3 regions of the Pantoea sp. X-Soil-ISGK-275 genome follow, and region 1 is predicted to be linked to each of the others. Evidence: predicted binding sites of a transcription regulator. Region 1 holds the regulator's gene; each other region holds the start of a gene.
The links. Region 1 encodes LexA, which represses DNA repair genes until DNA is damaged. Its sites were predicted from a motif close to TNCTGTATGTACATACAGNA; they were not measured.

Region 1 (5,854 bases):
CTTTCTCTTTGGCCGCGCCACGCAGCTCTTTGGCATACGTGCCCACTTCCATCACGTGCTCGTAACCGATGTAGATCGGCACGAAGGTGATCGGGCGACTGCCGCCACGCAGCATCGCCTGCAGCGTCATCGACAGGGTGCCGGTTTTCGGGTCCAGTAAACGGCCGGTACGCGAACGTCCGCCTTCCACAAAATATTCAACGGAGTAACCACGGCTAAACAGCTCGCCGAGATATTCACGGAACACGGTGGAATAGAGTTTGTTGCCCTTAAAGGTACGACGAATAAAGAACGCGCCCAGGCGACGGAAAATCGGGCCGGCTGGCCAGAAGTTCAGGTTGATCCCCGCAGCAATGTGCGGCGGCACCAGGCCTTGATGATAAAGCACGTAGGAGAGCAGCAGATAATCCATGTGGCTGCGGTGGCAGGGCACATAGACAATCTCATGACCATCCTGCGCCAGCTGACGCACGCGCTCACCGCCATGTACGTTGATGCCCTGATACAGGCGGCTCCACAGCCAGCCCATCACGCGGTCAGTGACCTTAATCGCTTCGTAAGAGAAGTTCGCCGCCACTTCTTCCATCATTTCGATGGCGTTCTGCTGGGCTTTCTCATGCGAAATCTTTTTGCTGCGTGCTTCATCTTCTACCGCTTTTTCAATCGCTTTGGACTGTAAAAGCTTGTTGAAGAGATCCTGACGTGCAGGCAGACGCGGGCCGACCGCAGCCAGACGTTGGCGGGCAAAATGAATGCGCGCCACGCGAGCCAGCTTCTGCGCAATCGACTTATCGGTACCGTGTTCGGTCGCCATCTGGCGTAGCGAAACGGTTTGCGAGAAGCGGACAAAGCTGTCGCGGCCGTGCCACAAAATGGCGAAGAACTTCTGCACGCCATTCAGCACGCGCAGATGCGGCGTGGATTCACCGGATGTTTCACGTCCCGGCGCGCGACCAAACATCACCGCGACCGGCAGCATTTGCACGTCGAGTTGCGGGTTGCTGCGGTGCAAATCCAGATAATCGTGGAACAACTTCACCGATTCGGGATTGGCCACGAAATAGGGAATCACGCGTGGGCCATCGTGGATAAACACGTGGCGCGGCAGCAGGGTGCCATCGATCTCCAGCGGAGCCAGCGGATCGGGCAGATCATGTTTCAGGCATTGAGCACGCAGCGTGAGCAGATCAGCCTTTGAATCATAAGGCAAAACATACATCACCGGACGTGTCGGATCGATCCCGTGTTCAGAAACGGGATCGGTCGGAATGACCTTACTTTTTACCAAAATAGAGAGTGGTAAATTCAATAATTTGTAATAGAGTTTACGCCAACCTGACATAGACAACTTTAAGCCTCTTGTTAGCAAAGCGCGGCAAGCATACCAGAAAGCGCAGCGAAGGTCTGTGGCTCTGCCGCCTCAAACTGCCCACACATTGACGTCAAAATAGTTCAAGGGTTCCATAGACATGGCAAATAACGTCACCGGTTTAATAAGAATAGTGAAAGCAGCCGGTTATTCCTGGCAGGGCCTACGTGCCGCATGGCAGCATGAAGCCGCATTTCGGCAGGAAGCCGTTGCCGCGCTGGTGGCCATTCTCGTGGCGTGCTGGCTGGATGTAGATACCCTCTCCCGCATCTTGATGATTGGCTCGGTGGTGCTGGTTATCATCGTTGAGATCCTTAATAGCGCTATCGAGGCGGTGGTCGACCGCATCGGGCAGGAACAACATCCGCTCGCGGGCCGCGCCAAAGATATGGGATCGGCCGCCGTATTGCTGACTATCTTACTGGCTCTGTTCGTCTGGATCGCGCTGCTCTGGACGCATTTGAGATAGGGATTCCAGATTCATCAAACCGCTGATTTTTCCCTCTGTTACGGTTTTCATTTCGCGAATACCTGTATATACTCACAGCGACTGTATAAACAACCAGGGGGCGGGATGAAAGCGTTAACTGCACGGCAGCAACAGGTCTATGACCTGATTCGCGACCATATTAACCAGACGGGCATGCCGCCAACGCGTGCGGAAATTGCTGCGCAACTGGGTTTTCGCTCGCCCAATGCTGCTGAAGAGCATCTGAAAGCGCTGGCGCGTAAAGGCGTAATTGAAATTGTTTCCGGCGCATCGCGCGGGATTCGTTTACTAATGGAAGAAGAACCAAGCGAAGGGTTGCCGCTGATTGGTCGCGTCGCTGCCGGTGAACCCTTGCTGGCGCAGGAACATATTGAAGCCCACTATCAGGTGGATGCGAATCTGTTCAAACCGAGTGCCGATTTCCTGCTGCGCGTGAGCGGCATGTCGATGAAAGATATCGGCATTATGGATGGCGATCTGTTAGCCGTGCATAAAACGCAGGAAGTGCGTAACGGCCAGGTTGTCGTGGCGCGCATTGATGATGAAGTCACCGTGAAACGCTGGAAAAAGCAGGGCGCGATTGTCCATCTGCTGCCGGAAAACACCGATTTCCAGCCGATTGTCGTTGATACCCGTGAGCAGTCGCTAACCATTGAAGGTTTAGCTGTCGGGATTGTACGCAACGGCGAGTGGCTCTGATCAGTTTCTGATCCTCCCCAACTGCGGCGGTGCGAATTTGCGCTGACCGCAGTCTGCTGTTTTACTTCTCTGTGACTCTTTCTGCGGCTCATGCTGGCGCCATTACGCTGATTACCGCACACAACGGAATGGGCTGATGCAGCTGTTTTCCTCTTCAGATAAAACACTCTGGCGGCTAGCGCTGCCGATGATCCTGTCAAATATCACCGTCCCGTTACTGGGCGTGGTGGATACCGCCGTTATTGGTCATCTCGATAGCCCGATTTACCTCGGTGGCGTCGCCGTGGGCACAACAGCGACCAGCTTCATCTTTATGCTTCTGCTATTCCTGCGCATGAGCACCACCGGATTGACCGCTCAGGCATTTGGCGCCAATGACAAAACCGCGCTGGCGCGCGCCTTAACGCAACCGCTGCTGATTGCCCTGGTTTTTGGCGTGCTGTTTATGGTGCTGCGAACGCCGGTAAGCAGCCTGGCGGCAGCTTTAATGGGCGGCAGCCCGGAAGTGCAGCAGCAGGCGCAAATATTTATTGAGATTCGCTGGCTGAGTGCCCCCGCAGCCTTAGCCAATTTGGTGATTCTTGGCTGGCTGCTAGGCGTGCAGTATGCGCGCGCACCGATGGTGCTGCTGATCATCGGCAATCTGGTGAATATCCTGCTTGATCTGCTGTTCGTACTCAAACTGCATTGGGGTGTGGCTGGCGCGGCGGCGGCCACCGCGCTGGCAGAATATGTCACGCTGGGCGTGGGTTTGTGGATGGTGGCGCGCGTGCTGAACATGCGCGGTATCCATTTTACTCTGCTTAAAAGCAGTTGGCGTGGCGATGCGGCGCGGCTATTCCGCCTCAATCGCGACATTATGCTGCGTTCTTTGATGCTGCAAATTTGCTTCGCGTCACTCACCATCCTTGGCGCGCGGATTGGCCCGGATGTGGTGGCGGTCAATGCGGTGCTGTTGATGTTTCTCACTTTTACCGCATACGCGCTGGATGGTTTTGCCTATGCGGTTGAAGCCTGTTCGGGTGAAGCGGTTGGGGCCAAAGATCGCAGTCGGCTGTTGCTGATTTGGCATGCGGCTTGTCGTCAGGCTTGCTTCGTTGCAGCAATCTTTGCGCTGATTTATGCGTTCACCGGTCCGCAAATTGTGGCGATGCTGACGTCACTGGAAGCGCTACGCGAGATGGCCGACCGCTATCTGATTTGGCAAGTGATTCTGCCGCTGATTGGCGTCTGGTGTTATTTGCTGGATGGCATGTTTATCGGCGCGACGCGCGGTCGTGAGATGCGCAACAGCATGGTGATAGCGGCAATCGGCTACGGTCTAGCGCTGCTCACGTTGCCATGGCTTGGCAATCACGGTTTATGGCTGGCAGTGACGGTGTTCCTGGCGTTACGCGGACTGACGCTGTGGCTGATTTGGCGCGGTCACTGGCTGCGCAATAGCTGGTTCAACGCCTGAATAAGCGAAGCGTAACCTACAGATTAATCTGTATTTCTCTGCAAACTGCGAAGCGGCTACTACAATTACCTTATACGGCGCACATGAGTAGCGCGTTGTCTGGGTATATCGCCAGCTAAGCAGGCAATATATCTATCTCACTCAGGATGTAGTGGAGGATTATTATGAACAAAGACGAAGCGAGCGGAAACTGGAAGCAGTTTAAAGGTAAGTTTAAAGAGAAGTGGGGCAAGCTTACCGATGACGATATGACGGTGATCGAAGGTAAACGCGATCAGCTGGTCGGTAAAATCCAGGAACGCTACGGTTATGCAAAAGACCAGGCCGAACAAGAAGTTAAGGACTGGGAAAGCACCAATAAAGATTACCGCTGGTAATTGCCCCTGAGGAAGATGCTCCTACCCGCCAATCATTTAGCGTAGTGATTGGCCCGGCACAAGGACGTGCCTCTCTATTTTCTTACCCGTTTTTTTCCCTCAACCTGATGATCATGCTCGCAGCTTTCATGATGCGTGCAAGCCGCCACTTCTGCGCAGCTCTCACACAGGCCATGTGCCTCAATCACGGTATGACGCAAAGAAAATCCCGCCTGATCCGCTAACGCAGCAATGGTCTTTTCCACACCATGAGCATGTTTTTCAGTCACTGCCGCGCAACCGTCACACACCAACATCACTGAAGTATGTGCCGGCTCATCAAAATGATGACAAACCACATAGCTGTTATTCGACTCAACGCGATGAATAAATCCCTGTTCCAGCAGGAAATCCAGCGCGCGATAAATGGTGGGCGGTTTAGCTTGCGGTTCACTGACACGCAGCTGATCCAGCAAATCGTAAGCGCTTATCGAACCATTCTGCTCTGCCATCAAGCGCAGCACTTCGGCGCGCTGAGTGGTGAGGCGCACGCCGCGATCAAGGCAAAGTGATTCAGCCTGGGTAAGAAGTTGTTCTGGCGTGAGGTTTGACATAAGCATTCTCCGGGTTGCAGGTGATGTTATTTTATCACACAAATTTTTACGCTGCTGTGATTGCTTATTTTCCTTAAACTCCTGCAGAAAACTCCCACCAATCAATCGATTATCCTTCCTGTTTACCCAACAACATTGTTGCAACCATTATGTCTGAAAAATCCGTCCAGCCAGACAGCGCAACGGCTACAAGGATTTTGCTTTGCAACTCACCGGGTTAGCGTATAAGGTTCAAAAGGTCTTAAGTAATTTCTGGTATCAATTTATTCACTGTTAATTTTTCTGCATATAAACACAGCAGAATGGTGCTTACGCATCCAATTCTGCGAATAGCAGTGCTATTTCCTTTTAATTCACAGCAATGAAGCGTTAGCCAGGGTTCAGAATGGCGGCTAACTAAACTTTCAGTCGGTGAGTGATTCAGCGACATTTCAAAGGTGATGGCAGGCTCATGGCGAAGACATTATTCAGGCACAAAAAAGTAGCTTATCTTGTTGTTTTGAATGCAGTATTTCTTTCTTCCTCAGCTCTGGCAGCAGGTACATGGTATGACGCGCGTAACGATGCGATGGGCGGTACCGGCGTAGCCTCTTCCACCTGGAGTTCCGCAGTGCTGGCTAACCCAGCATTGATGACCAAAGCGCAACCTGAAGATAGCGTCAGCATCATTTTTCCTTCAGCTGGTGCACAGGTTACTGATAAAGACAAATTGATCGACCGTGTCGATGACATCACTGATACCGTTGATCGTTATCAGGACGTAATCGATAACCTCACCTTTGCCGATTACCTCAATGGTTACCCGCAGTTGAAGGCCGCAGCAGGCGATATGGCTAATCAGCTCAGCGATCTGCGCGGCAATAAAGC
Region 2 (5,854 bases), 1.5 Mb from region 1:
GGTTTGCTCAGGTTTTGCGCGTTACAATCGAATTCACGCAGCGAACAAAGAGGATTACCCGATGTGGTCAGCCATTAGTCGTCTGTTAAGCGAGCACGCCGGTGAGGCTGAAATCACCGACCGTCAGGAACTTCCCGGTGGCGATGTCCATCCCGCCTGGCGTATCCGCTATGGCGAGTTAGATGTGTTCGTCAAATGTAACACCCGCGACATGCTCACCTTGTTTAGCTGGGAAGCCGATCAACTCGACCTGCTGGCGCGCACGCAAACCGTTCGCGTACCGAAGGTGTATGGCGTCGGTAACGATCGTGATACCAGCTTCCTGCTGCTGGAATATATTCCACCTCAACCTTTTACCGATCGGAGTGCCTTCCAACTCGGCCAGCAGTTAGCCCATCTGCACCAATGGAGCGAGCAGACGCAATTTGGTCTGGATTACGACAACAACATCACCACTTCACCGCAGCCGAATAGTTGGTTACGCCGCTGGTCGGTATTCTTTGCTGAGCAGCGCATCGGCTGGCAGCTGCAACTGGCTGCGGAAAAAGGCGTGCACTATGGCGATACCGAGCTGATTGTCGATTGCGTGCAGCACACACTTGCCAACCACCATCCGCAACCCTCTTTATTACACGGCGATTTGTGGCCCGCCAACTGCGCTGGCAGCGCAACCGGTCCGTGGCTGTTCGATCCCGCCTGCTATTGGGGCGACCGCGAATGCGATCTCGCGATGCTGAGCTACTACGCCGATTTACCGCGCCAGATTTATGATGGCTATCACGCGGTTTGGCCACTGGAAGACGGATTTTCGCAGCGTCAGCCGGTTTATCAGCTCTATTACCTGCTCAATCGCGCCAATGTGTTCGGCGGCAACTGGACCGGCGAAGCGCAGTTCGCTATCGGCCAGTTGTTGGATGAAGACGTGTTGGGAGAACGTCAGGCCAGACCGGCCTGACGCGTTACAGCATGCCGAGCAGCTTCAGTACAAAGTAGCCAGCGATAGCGATAATGATCGGCAGGATGTAGAGCGGAAAAATCTGCAAGAAAATGGTGTGACGTGGCATATGGATTTTCTCTTCCAGCTGCGCTCGCGTACGCCCTTCACTGCCTTTAGCCTGTTCCATGATCAACTGATCTTCAATGCCCTCTTTAATATGGCGCGACTGACGCCACATCCGTGCACCCGAAGCCTGCAGCGCAATCCCAACAAAAATCAGGATGTAGATCAGCCAAAAGCCGATATTCGCGCCGCCATTAAACTCCGGCACCGGCGAGTTCTGCCAAAATACATCAAGGAACGGCGTATTGAACTTCACCATGTCGACCATAACATGGACAAAATCGAGCATCACGGCATCAATGCCTGGCTGCTTTTCACTGTGCTTAAACATAAAGCCCAGCAGCGAAATAAGGGTGGATAACAGTGCTGGTATAAAAATCACCCAGCCAGCCACTCGCTTAAGGATGGCGATGCGGCCAGCCTGTTGGTAAGTCATGGTGTCTCCCTGAACCGATATTAGTTTTGCCTAAGTCTACCTGCACTACTGCAATTTTTCCTGAAAAATGCGTGGCCTGCCGCAAGTCGGCTTTCTCCGGCACTCGTGCTAAGGTAAGCCAAATTTCCAAGGGAGCAGTTGTATGTCATATCGTCGTCCTGTATTGGCCGCCATCTTTGATATGGACGGATTGTTGATCGACTCAGAACCGCTGTGGGATCAGGCGGAATTGGATATCTTCGCCAGCCTTGGCGTTGATATCACCCGGCGTCACGAGTTGCCCGATACGCTGGGTCTGCGTATCGATCAAACTGTGCGCATGTGGTTTGAAGCGCTGCCGTGGAACGGCCCTGCTCAGCAGGAAGTCACCCAACGCATCATCGCCCGCGCGTTGGCGCTGGTGGAAGAGACGCGTCCGCTGCTGCCCGGCGTGGAGCAGGCGCTGCAGCTGTGCCAGCAGCAAGGTTTGAAAATCGGCCTCGCCTCCGCCTCGCCGCTGCATATGCTGGAGCGCGTCCTGGAGATGTTTGACCTGCGCAAATACTTTGATGTGCTGGCGTCTGCGGAAGCGCTGCCGTACAGCAAACCGCACCCGCAGGTCTATCTCGACGCTGCCGCCAAACTGGGCATCGATCCGCTTAACTGCGTGACGCTGGAAGATTCCTTCAACGGCATGATTGCCACCAAAGCCGCACGCATGCGCTCGATTGTGGTGCCAGCGGCCGATCATCGTGATGATGCGCGTTGGGCGTTAGCCAATGTGATTATTGATGATTTAACCCAGCTCAAACCCGAGCATCTGCACGGTTAACCGCAGCCCGCTTATCGCGGGCTTTTTTGTGCAATTTGATCGCACACACAAATAAATAAAACATCGTTTCATTTTTATTGAATTCACATCCCATCCTACTTAAGATGCCCAAAGACCCGCATCGGGACCACTTCCTTTGACTCTTAAGAGGCCTGAGATGGACATTCGTCAAAGCATTCATAGCGAACATGCCAAAACACTGGACACTGACGGCCTGCGCCGTGAGTTTCTGATCGACAAGATTTTCGACGCCGACAATTACACCCTCACTTATAGCCATATCGATCGCATCATCATCGGCGGCGTAATGCCGGTGCAGAAATCCGTGACCATCGGCCACGAAGTGGGTAAACAGCTGGGAGTTAGTTACTTCCTCGAGCGCCGCGAGCTCGGCGTAATCAACATCGGTGGGCCGGGACTGATTGAAGTGGATGGCAATACCTGGGAGATTGGGAATCAGGAAGCGTTATATGTCGGACAAGGCGCGCAGAGCGTGATTTTCCGCAGTAGCGATGCTAATCATCCGGCGAAGTTTTACTACAACAGCGCGCCGGCACACACTCATTATCCGGACAAAAAAATCACCCTCGCCGAGGCAGTGAAAGCCACGTTAGGCGATGCCGCCACCTCGAATCGCCGCACCATCAATAAATTCATCGTGCCCGACGTGTTGCCAACCTGCCAGTTAACCATGGGATTAACCCGCCTTGATGACGGCAACCTGTGGAACACCATGCCGTGTCACACTCATGAGCGTCGCATGGAGGTCTACTTCTACTTCGATATGGCCGACGACAGCGCCGTGTTCCACATGATGGGCCAGCCGCAGGAGACGCGTCATCTCTTAGTTCACAACGAGCAGGCGGTAATTTCACCTAGCTGGTCGATTCACGCGGGCGTGGGAACGCAACGCTATACCTTTATCTGGGGCATGGTGGGCGAAAACCAGGTATTCGATGACATGGACCACGTCGCCATCAGCGCGCTGCGCTAACAAGGAGCGGATCATGATACTCAACGCATTTAATCTTGCAGGCAAAGTCGCACTGGTCACCGGCTGCAATACCGGTTTGGGACAAGGTATGGCGCTGGGTCTGGCGCAGGCAGGATGTGACATAATTGGTGTCAATCGCGCCGGGCCGGATGACACGCAGGCCAAAGTGGAGGCGTTAGGCCGCCGTTTTTGGTCGATTCAGGCCGATCTGACCAAACCGTCCGTTGTGCCGCACATTGTTGAACAGGCGGTGGCGCAGGCCGGTCGCATCGACATTCTGGTTAATAACGCCGGCATCATTCGCCGCGAGGATGCACTCAACTTCAGCGAACAGGATTGGGATGATGTAATGAACATCAACAGCAAAAGCCTGTTCTTCCTGTCGCAGCAGGTCGCGCGTCAGTTTATCGCGCAAGGCAACGGTGGCAAGATCATCAATATCGCCTCGATGCTGTCGTTCCAGGGCGGCATTCGCGTGCCTTCTTATACCGCATCAAAAAGCGCGGTGATGGGGTTAACCCGTCTGATGGCCAACGAATGGGCCAAGCACGGCATCAACGTCAACGCCATTGCACCAGGCTACATGGCCACCAATAACACCGAACAGCTGCGCAGCGATGAGTTACGCAACGAGGAAATTTTAGGCCGCATTCCATCGGGTCGCTGGGGCATCCCGGATGACATGATGGGCCCGATTGTGTTCCTCGCCTCTAGCGCCTCCGATTATGTGCAAGGTTATACATTGGCCGTCGATGGCGGATGGTTAGCGCGCTAAGCTAACCCGTTATTTTCCCGCGTCATTGTGACGCGGGAAAGTGAAAAATATTAACGCTTCGTTACAGCGTCACCATTCTCATTCACTGGATAAATCCCTATACTGGATGCATCGACAGTTTTATGCAGCCAGGTTTCATCATGACGGCCGAAGGCCATATCATTTTTGCCATTGCCAGCGCCATTTTTGCCAAGCGCGCGGAGCTGACGCCAGTCCTGGCCAGCGCCGATTGGTGGCATTTAGTGCCTGCTGCGCTGTTAACCTGCCTGCTGCCCGATATCGATCACCCTAAATCCGTGTTAGGCCAGCGATTAAAGTGGCTATCGCATCCCATCGCCCGCGCCTTTGGTCATCGCGGTTTTACCCACAGTTTGCTGGCGGTAGCGGTGGGCTTGTGGCTATTCCAGATCAATGTGCCCGCCGACTGGTTTCTTCCCGCCGATGTGCTGCAAGGCATGACGCTCGGCTATCTCAGCCATATTTTCGCCGATATGCTAACGCCCGCTGGCGTGCCTTTACTGTGGCCTTGCCGCTGGCGCTTCCGTTTGCCCATCCTGAAGAGCCAGAAAGGGAACCAGCTGGAGCGCGCACTTTGCCTGGCGCTGGTCGGTTATGCGTTGTGGTTCCCACCTGGCATGCCCTCTTTTGGTGCCAACGGCTGGCCGGAACAATTGTTCAATACGCTACAAAATGGCGTCGGTCGGTTGGTTAATGGTCAAAACGGTCAATAACCAGTCGAATCAAGCGATATAGTTATAAAACATTCTTTTTGGGTATAAGCCCGCCCCACGCTCAACTGATAACATTCTAAATATTCCCTAACGGGGACTTACTGTTTTACGTGCCATCCCAGGGCGATGGCACGTCACACTCTGGAGTTGAGCATGGATTTTCCCCTCATTATTAATATCGTGGCGTTTGTCGCGCTGCTGATTCTGCTGAATCGCATTGGCAACCAAAGCTGGAGCCTGTCAAAGCGCGTGCTGACCGGTTTGGTTCTCGGTGTGGCATTTGGTCTGGCGCTGCAAACCATCTATGGCGAAAACAGCCCAACGGTGAAAGCGTCGATTGGCTGGTTCAACATCGTTGGTAACGGCTACGTGCAACTGCTGCAGATGATTGTGATGCCGCTGGTTTTCGCTTCGATCCTGAGTGCGGTCGCACGTCTGCACAATGCCTCATCTCTGGGTAAAATCAGCGTGCTGACCATTGGTGTGCTGCTGTTTACCACCGCCATCTCCGCGCTGGTCGGTGTGCTGGTGACCGGCCTGTTTGGCCTGAGCGCTGAAGGTTTGGTGCAGGGTGCGCAGGAAACCGCGCGTCTGACCGCGATTCAGAGCAACTACGTAGGCAAAGTGGCTGATCTCAGCACGCCGCAGCTGCTGCTCTCCTTCATTCCGAAAAACCCGTTTGCCGATCTGGCTGGCGCCAATCCAACCTCGATCATCAGCGTAGTGATTTTCGCCGCCTTCCTCGGTGTAGCGGCGCTGCAACTGCTGAAAGATGACAAGGTAAAAGGCGAGCGCGTACTGGTGGCGATCGATACCCTGCAATCCTGGGTGATGAAGCTGGTGCGTTTGATCATGAAGCTGACGCCGTACGGCGTACTGGCGCTGATGACCAAAGTGGTGGCCGGTTCCAACCTGCAAGACATCATCAAGCTGGGTGGCTTCGTGGTGGCCTCTTATCTCGGTCTGGCAATCATGTTTGCCGTGCACGCGCTGCTGCTGTCGATTAACGGCATCAACCCAATGCGCTTCTTCCGTAAAGTGTGGCCG
Region 3 (5,854 bases), 1.4 Mb from region 1:
GTTATTCCCTGTTTATCGCCAATTACGCTAACTCTATCGGCAGATTAATCTGGAATTTTGCTTAATATTCGGATATGAGGCGTTCTCTTTGCAGGATGTGCCATAGTTCATGTTGATATGAAATATAAAGGATCCTGCTATGTTTGGCTTTTTAACCTCTCTTTTTGGTAGTCCCGAATCATTAGTGCAAGTCATGACGCGCCAGGACATTCAGGAATCGATTGAGGAAGGTGACAGAATTATTATTGATGAAGACGGCAACGCTTCGGTTAATCCATTGAGTCCTGAAGTACAGCGCGATTTTGCCCATCATGTCAGCACATTAAAGGATATTTAGATGGGCACGGCGATATTTATGGTAATGATGGTATGCGGTTATTGGTATACTAGCCGCGACATGTCGAGCCGTTTGAAAATTAAGCGCTCTTTTGGCTGGGATGTCTATTTTCTTATTGCACTGTATGGCTGCATATTTGTACTGCAAGGCGTGTTGGCGACCGCCATTATCTGGCTGATTCTGCTGGCCGCATCCGGTGTGAACAATGCCTTTGCCCTGACTTCGGCAGAAAATGTCCACTGGAATGTCGACTTCATGACGTGGAGTTTTTTAGGCATTCAGGCGCCGGTGGTATTGATGCTGGCCTTTGCCATCCTCTTCTGCATGTATCGCTCCAATTGGGCGGTGAGCGCCCGGCTTAACGCCGGCGGGCGCAAAGAGCTGTATCAGCGGCTTTCACGTTCCAACGGCATTGAACAGTTATTGCTGCAGTGCATGGAAGAAGGCGAACTGGCGTGGGTTACGCTGAAATCGCGCCGTATTTATATCGGTATGATTCATGCAGCAACGTTTGAGTATCCGAATACCGCCAATATTGTGTTGATCCCGATGCTAAGTGGCTATCGCGATTCACGCACGCTCAACCTGGCGATCGAGCATAATTACAGTTTGTGGTACCACAATCACGACATTGATTTCTCTTCGTCGCCGAAAAATGCCCTTGAGTTTCGCAAAGTGATTATGGTGCATCAAATAGAAAGTTTGTCGCTGTTTGATCCGGCTAGCGCCAGCGCATTAGCCATGGATAAGCAAAGCGGTAATAAACGCAAATGGATGAGGAGGTCTGCGCCTAAACGCGACTATCCATAATTTAATAATCAAAGATGCTGGCTTAATTGTTTATGTTGTATCGAGCCAGCAATACTCCATAATAAGTCAAAATAATAAGGTAATCATGATGGACTTTAAAAAGTTCGAGGCCATTCTGCAGCTGTGGGGAGATTTACACTTCACAGGAATTGAATTACAACAGCGTGATAATAAAAGCGAAATTTACGCCACCGGCACCAATAACCATACCCAGAGTCAACTTTATATTTGCACGCTTTCTACTGAGATTGCGTCACATATCCAGTTAAAACAGTTTCGCACTTGGTTACACAGAATTAACATTGGTAAAGCAAAACGCCGGTTGGCTCTCTTACGAAAGGAGTAATGAGATTGTCCCCGCATGGGGGACAGAGAAGAATATCAGGCGTCGTCAGGCGTATAGCCCACCACAATTTCCAGCGTTTTGCGCAGCACATCGGCTTCAGCATCACTTTCTGCGGTTTCCAGCGCCATAATCAGACAAAGAATAATCGATTTATTACTGACTCGTCCTTCCGTGGCCAGCACGTGGCGGATAACCCTATCCAATACGGCAGCTTCGTTTTTTAGCGTACTGTCTGCATTGCGAAAATGCTCTGCCAACTCAGTGTCAGGCAGTGCAGCATAGAGGTTGTGATTTTCCGACATGATTCCAGTCCCGTGATTGCGTATATTCCCGCATTGCTATGTCCTCAATGCGAGCCAATCGGTCAATGTTTACGATTGTTGCCAGACTGCTGGTTATGACCAAACAGCTGAAGAACGTTGTCTCGTTGCGGCTGCTCTTCGCGCAATTTTTTCCCCGCCGAAATGCTGTTGCGCACATCGGTGATGGCGGCAGTGATCGCTGCACGCTGTTCGTCATCGGTGCTCTGCTGTTTCATCAGCGTCAGCTGATCCATCAGCGCCTGAGTATTAACGGGCCCCGGGCGCTGCAGCAACGCCAGCGCGGCTTCGCCAATAATTTCATCGATTATTTTCTGCTGTTCACTTCTATTCATAACGAATCATTCATAACGAATCTCTGATCGCCGTTTCGCCCCGGAGCGGGGCGAAACCAGTGTGGGAGCGTATTCAGAGTAAAATTCTAATACTTGTACAAGTTTGAAATCTGACAGGCTCTCAGCTTTCGCGTTCAAATAATAAGCCAATCAGCTGATGATAGTGATGCTCTTCTTCGGCGTTGGCGGCCAGTTCCAGTCTGCGCAGCAGCTTGGTACAGAGCGATTTGCGGTTGAGATTACGGCCTTCGCGTAAGATTTCAACCACGATCTGACCCAATGTTTCCTGCTGCGATGGCAGCGACGCTTTGCTGAAGTAGTTGGCAATGGCCTCGACTGAACTCGGCGTGTATCCGTTCTGACGCATAATTGACCCCAATAATTAAAAAAGTTAGATCATTTGACCTAAGTAAAGTTGTACAGGTAGCAAAAAGCTGTACAAGGAGCTTACTCAAGTTAGCAGGCGGGATTTGTTGCAAAAAGTGCTAATAAAGGTGAATTAGGATAATTGGAAAGCTTTTATTTCCAAATCCGTGCGCTCAGCGCCGAAAGTCATCGACGCGTGAACTTATTGGGCTGGTCAACTGTCGTCGGTATCGGCCGAAGGCATTCTGACGCTGCCTTCCTGACGACTCAACCCGCGCAACGCGGAATGGACGCGGTTGTCGCTGCCCGCCGGTTGACGGTGCGTGAGCAACCATTGCTGAGCCTGGGCAATGCGCTGCTGCTGTTGCGTGTTTTGCTCTTTTCTCGCCATGCGCGCGAGCTCTGTCAGCAGCGATGAGACGCTGACATCCTCACGACGTAGCAGTAACGCATAGGCGGCTTCGCCGATAATTTTAGGTTGCGAATCTGACATCTTCTACCTCCTGAGAATATGGGCTTACGCTTAGTTCTCACTACTCACTATAGATCATCAGCGTGATACCTTGTTAACAGAAAGCTCTGGTTATCTTGGGTTTTTGTTACTAACACGTTATGGTAACTGCCCTTCGGTGGCCTCTGCTCGCACCGACGATGTGAATTAATAACAAGAATGAAGCAAGGAAATCTGGCATGGAGTTCACCATACGCAAAGCCAAGGCAGAGGATGCAGAGCTGCTGCACCTGCTGGGGCGCATGACCTACAGCGCGCATTTTAAACATATGTGGGTTTCCGCAGAAGAGCTGGATGCCTTTATCGACAAGGAATATGGCCTGGCGGAGCTGAATAGCAGCCTCGCGGCCCCCAACGAGAGCTGGCTGATCGCCGAGACCGACAAGCCGATTGGCTTTGCCAAAGTCACCTGGAACACGCCGGTACCGGATTCCGGCATGAGCGGCGCGCTGCTGAATAAGCTGTACCTCAATCCGGAAGAAACCGGCAAAAATTACGGCCGCTGGATGTTCGAGAGCATCATCAATGAAGCGCGCGACAAGCGTGAAGGCTATCTGTGGCTGGAAGTGTTAGGCGATAATGTGCGTGCACGTAAGTTCTATGAAGCCTTTGGCATGCAGCACATCAAAGACATTCCGTTTGTTACCGCCTCGCAGCAGAGCACTCTGCAGATCATGGGAATGATGATTTAAGCGCAGCGGCACGCCATTCGGCACAAAATAAATATCCTTTGTTGCCAACTGTTTTGCAAATCATTGCCGGTTCTGGCTTGATCAAACTGCCCAATCGACATTACTGTATACACATACAGTAATGATTTGAGATCGTAGCCATGCAGTTTTATCAGCCCGCGGAAATCCGCGCCATTCTCGCCTTACCCTTGTTCATCAGCCGCGTGCCCTGCGGCTTTCCGTCCCCAGCTCAGGACTACGTTGAACAACGCATCGACCTCAACGACTTTTTAGTCGATCACCCCAGTTCAACCTACTTCATCAGAGTCAGCGGTGACTCGATGATCGACATCGGGATCAATGAGGGCGACATGCTGGTGGTGGACAGCTCGCTGAAACCCAAACACGGTGACATTGTGGTGGCGTCACTTTCCGGCGAGTTCACCGTGAAACAGCTGATGCTGCAGCCTTACCTGCATCTCAAACCGATGAACGTAACCCATGCGATTATCGCCATTCCTGACGCCGATGAGTTCGAAGTCTTCGGCATCGTTAAACACGTGATTAAAACCATAGGCCGCTGATGTTTGCCCTGGTGGATGTGAATTCGTTTTACGCCAGCTGTGAAACGGTGTTTCGCCCGGATCTGCGTGGCAAACCGATTGTGGTGCTGTCGAATAACGACGGCTGCATTATTTCCCTGAGCAGAGAAGCCAAGGCGCTGGGCATCAAGATGGGCGCGCCCTACTTCAAACATCGCGAAGAGCTGATGCGTCACAACGTGGTGGTGTTCTCGTCTAACTATGCGTTGTATGGCGATATGTCGCGCCGCGTGATGGAGACGCTGGCGCTGATATCCACGCGTGTGGATGAGTATTCCATCGACGAAGCCTTCGTTGATGTTACCGGCATCAATGCCTGCATGACGTTTGAACAGTTAGGCTGCGATATCCGCGACCGCATTTATCAGGACACCCATCTGCGCGTGGGTGTCGGCATTGCACCGACCAAAACCCTCGCCAAACTCGCCAACTGGGCGGCCAAACGCTGGACCAAAGCCGAGAACGTGATGGATCTCTCTTTGCCCCACCGTCAGCGCGAGTTGATGAAACTCGTCAAGGTTGAAGAGGTGTGGGGCGTGGGCCGGCGCTTATCGAAAAAGCTCAACCTGATGGGGATTAACACCGCGCTGGAATTAGCGGAAACCCCAACCGCGCTGATCCGGAAACACTTCGGCGTGGTGCTGGAGCGCACGGTACGTGAATTATGTGGCGAGTCTTGTCTGGCGTTTGAGGAGGTGGTTCCCAACCGACAAAATATTCTCTGCTCGCGCTCGTTTGGCGATCGTATTACCGAATATCAGGATATGCGCGAAGCCATCGCCAATTACGCCGCGCGCGCCGCAGAGAAGCTGCGCAGCGAGCGGCAATATTGCCGTCATATCGGGACGTTTATTCGCACCAGCCCGCACGATGCGCATCATCCTTATTACGCCAATGCGGCCAGTCAAACCTTGATTACGCCCACCGCTGACAGTCGCGATATTATTCAGGCCACGCTTAATTGTTTAGATCGTATCTGGGTTCCCGGTAAGCGTTATATGAAAGGCGGCGTGATGTTGGGCGATTTCTTTAGCGATGGCGTGGCGCAGCTTGATCTGTTTGCGGAATATCAGCCGCGTCATAATAGTGACCAACTGATGGCCCTGATCGATAAGATGAATGCCCACCAGCGCGGCGCGCTATGGTTTGCTGGCCAGGGGATTCAGAAACCCTGGTCGATGAAGCGCGAGATGCTGTCACCGGCGTACACCACCCGGCTGGCGGATCTGCCGGTGGCGAAGTAAGCGCTTCACGCTTGAATTACACGCATGCCAATGCGATATTCAGGCCCTGACACGGCCACAGCTTAATAACATCTGGAGAACCTATGTCGAATGAAGAACGCGTAAACGAGCTGGAAGAAACGGTAAACCAGCTGCAGATTGAAGTCGCTGCCTTGCGCGAGTTAATGATTAAGCAGGTGGCGGTTAATAACATCACCTTTAAAGGGAAATATGATGAGGTGATTATTCAGCTGGCGAAAGAATATGAAGAGCGCGGCTTAGAGGACGAAAGGAATAGCCAGATGCACGAAGCGCTACGTCAATATATCAAAT

Region 2: the regulator LexA is predicted to act here: its motif matches at 4,177-4,196, upstream of AC6I8A_RS08615 (metal-dependent hydrolase).
Region 3: the regulator LexA is predicted to act here: its motif matches at 3,819-3,838, upstream of umuD (translesion error-prone DNA polymerase V autoproteolytic subunit).

What each region holds. Positions count from the first base shown of each region.
Region 1 is NZ_AP035976.1:376,920-382,773, forward strand. Features, by position in the region: gene plsB (glycerol-3-phosphate 1-O-acyltransferase PlsB) at 1-1,342, opposite strand, end outside; gene AC6I8A_RS01675 (diacylglycerol kinase) at 1,470-1,838, shown strand; gene lexA (transcriptional repressor LexA) at 1,944-2,558, shown strand; gene dinF (MATE family efflux transporter DinF) at 2,695-4,017, shown strand; gene AC6I8A_RS01690 (CsbD family protein) at 4,182-4,394, shown strand; gene zur (zinc uptake transcriptional repressor Zur) at 4,469-4,987, opposite strand; gene AC6I8A_RS01700 (conjugal transfer protein TraF) at 5,439-5,854, shown strand, end outside.
Region 2 is NZ_AP035976.1:1,848,676-1,854,529, reverse strand. Features, by position in the region: gene AC6I8A_RS08640 (fructosamine kinase family protein) at 62-955, shown strand; gene AC6I8A_RS08635 (YniB family protein) at 960-1,496, opposite strand; gene hxpB (hexitol phosphatase HxpB) at 1,639-2,307, shown strand; gene kduI (5-dehydro-4-deoxy-D-glucuronate isomerase) at 2,465-3,301, shown strand; gene kduD (2-dehydro-3-deoxy-D-gluconate 5-dehydrogenase KduD) at 3,315-4,076, shown strand; gene AC6I8A_RS08615 (metal-dependent hydrolase) at 4,217-4,807, shown strand; gene AC6I8A_RS08610 (L-cystine transporter) at 4,961-5,854, shown strand, end outside.
Region 3 is NZ_AP035976.1:1,800,221-1,806,074, reverse strand. Features, by position in the region: gene AC6I8A_RS08420 (hypothetical protein) at 140-337, shown strand; gene AC6I8A_RS08415 (hypothetical protein) at 338-1,147, shown strand; gene AC6I8A_RS08410 (hypothetical protein) at 1,233-1,493, shown strand; gene AC6I8A_RS08405 (biofilm development regulator YmgB/AriR family protein) at 1,529-1,795, opposite strand; gene AC6I8A_RS08400 (hypothetical protein) at 1,858-2,148, opposite strand; gene ycgZ (regulatory protein YcgZ) at 2,270-2,515, opposite strand; gene AC6I8A_RS08390 (hypothetical protein) at 2,729-3,007, opposite strand; gene AC6I8A_RS08385 (GNAT family N-acetyltransferase) at 3,205-3,717, shown strand; gene umuD (translesion error-prone DNA polymerase V autoproteolytic subunit) at 3,858-4,280, shown strand; gene umuC (translesion error-prone DNA polymerase V subunit UmuC) at 4,280-5,542, shown strand; gene AC6I8A_RS08370 (hypothetical protein) at 5,626-5,854, shown strand, end outside.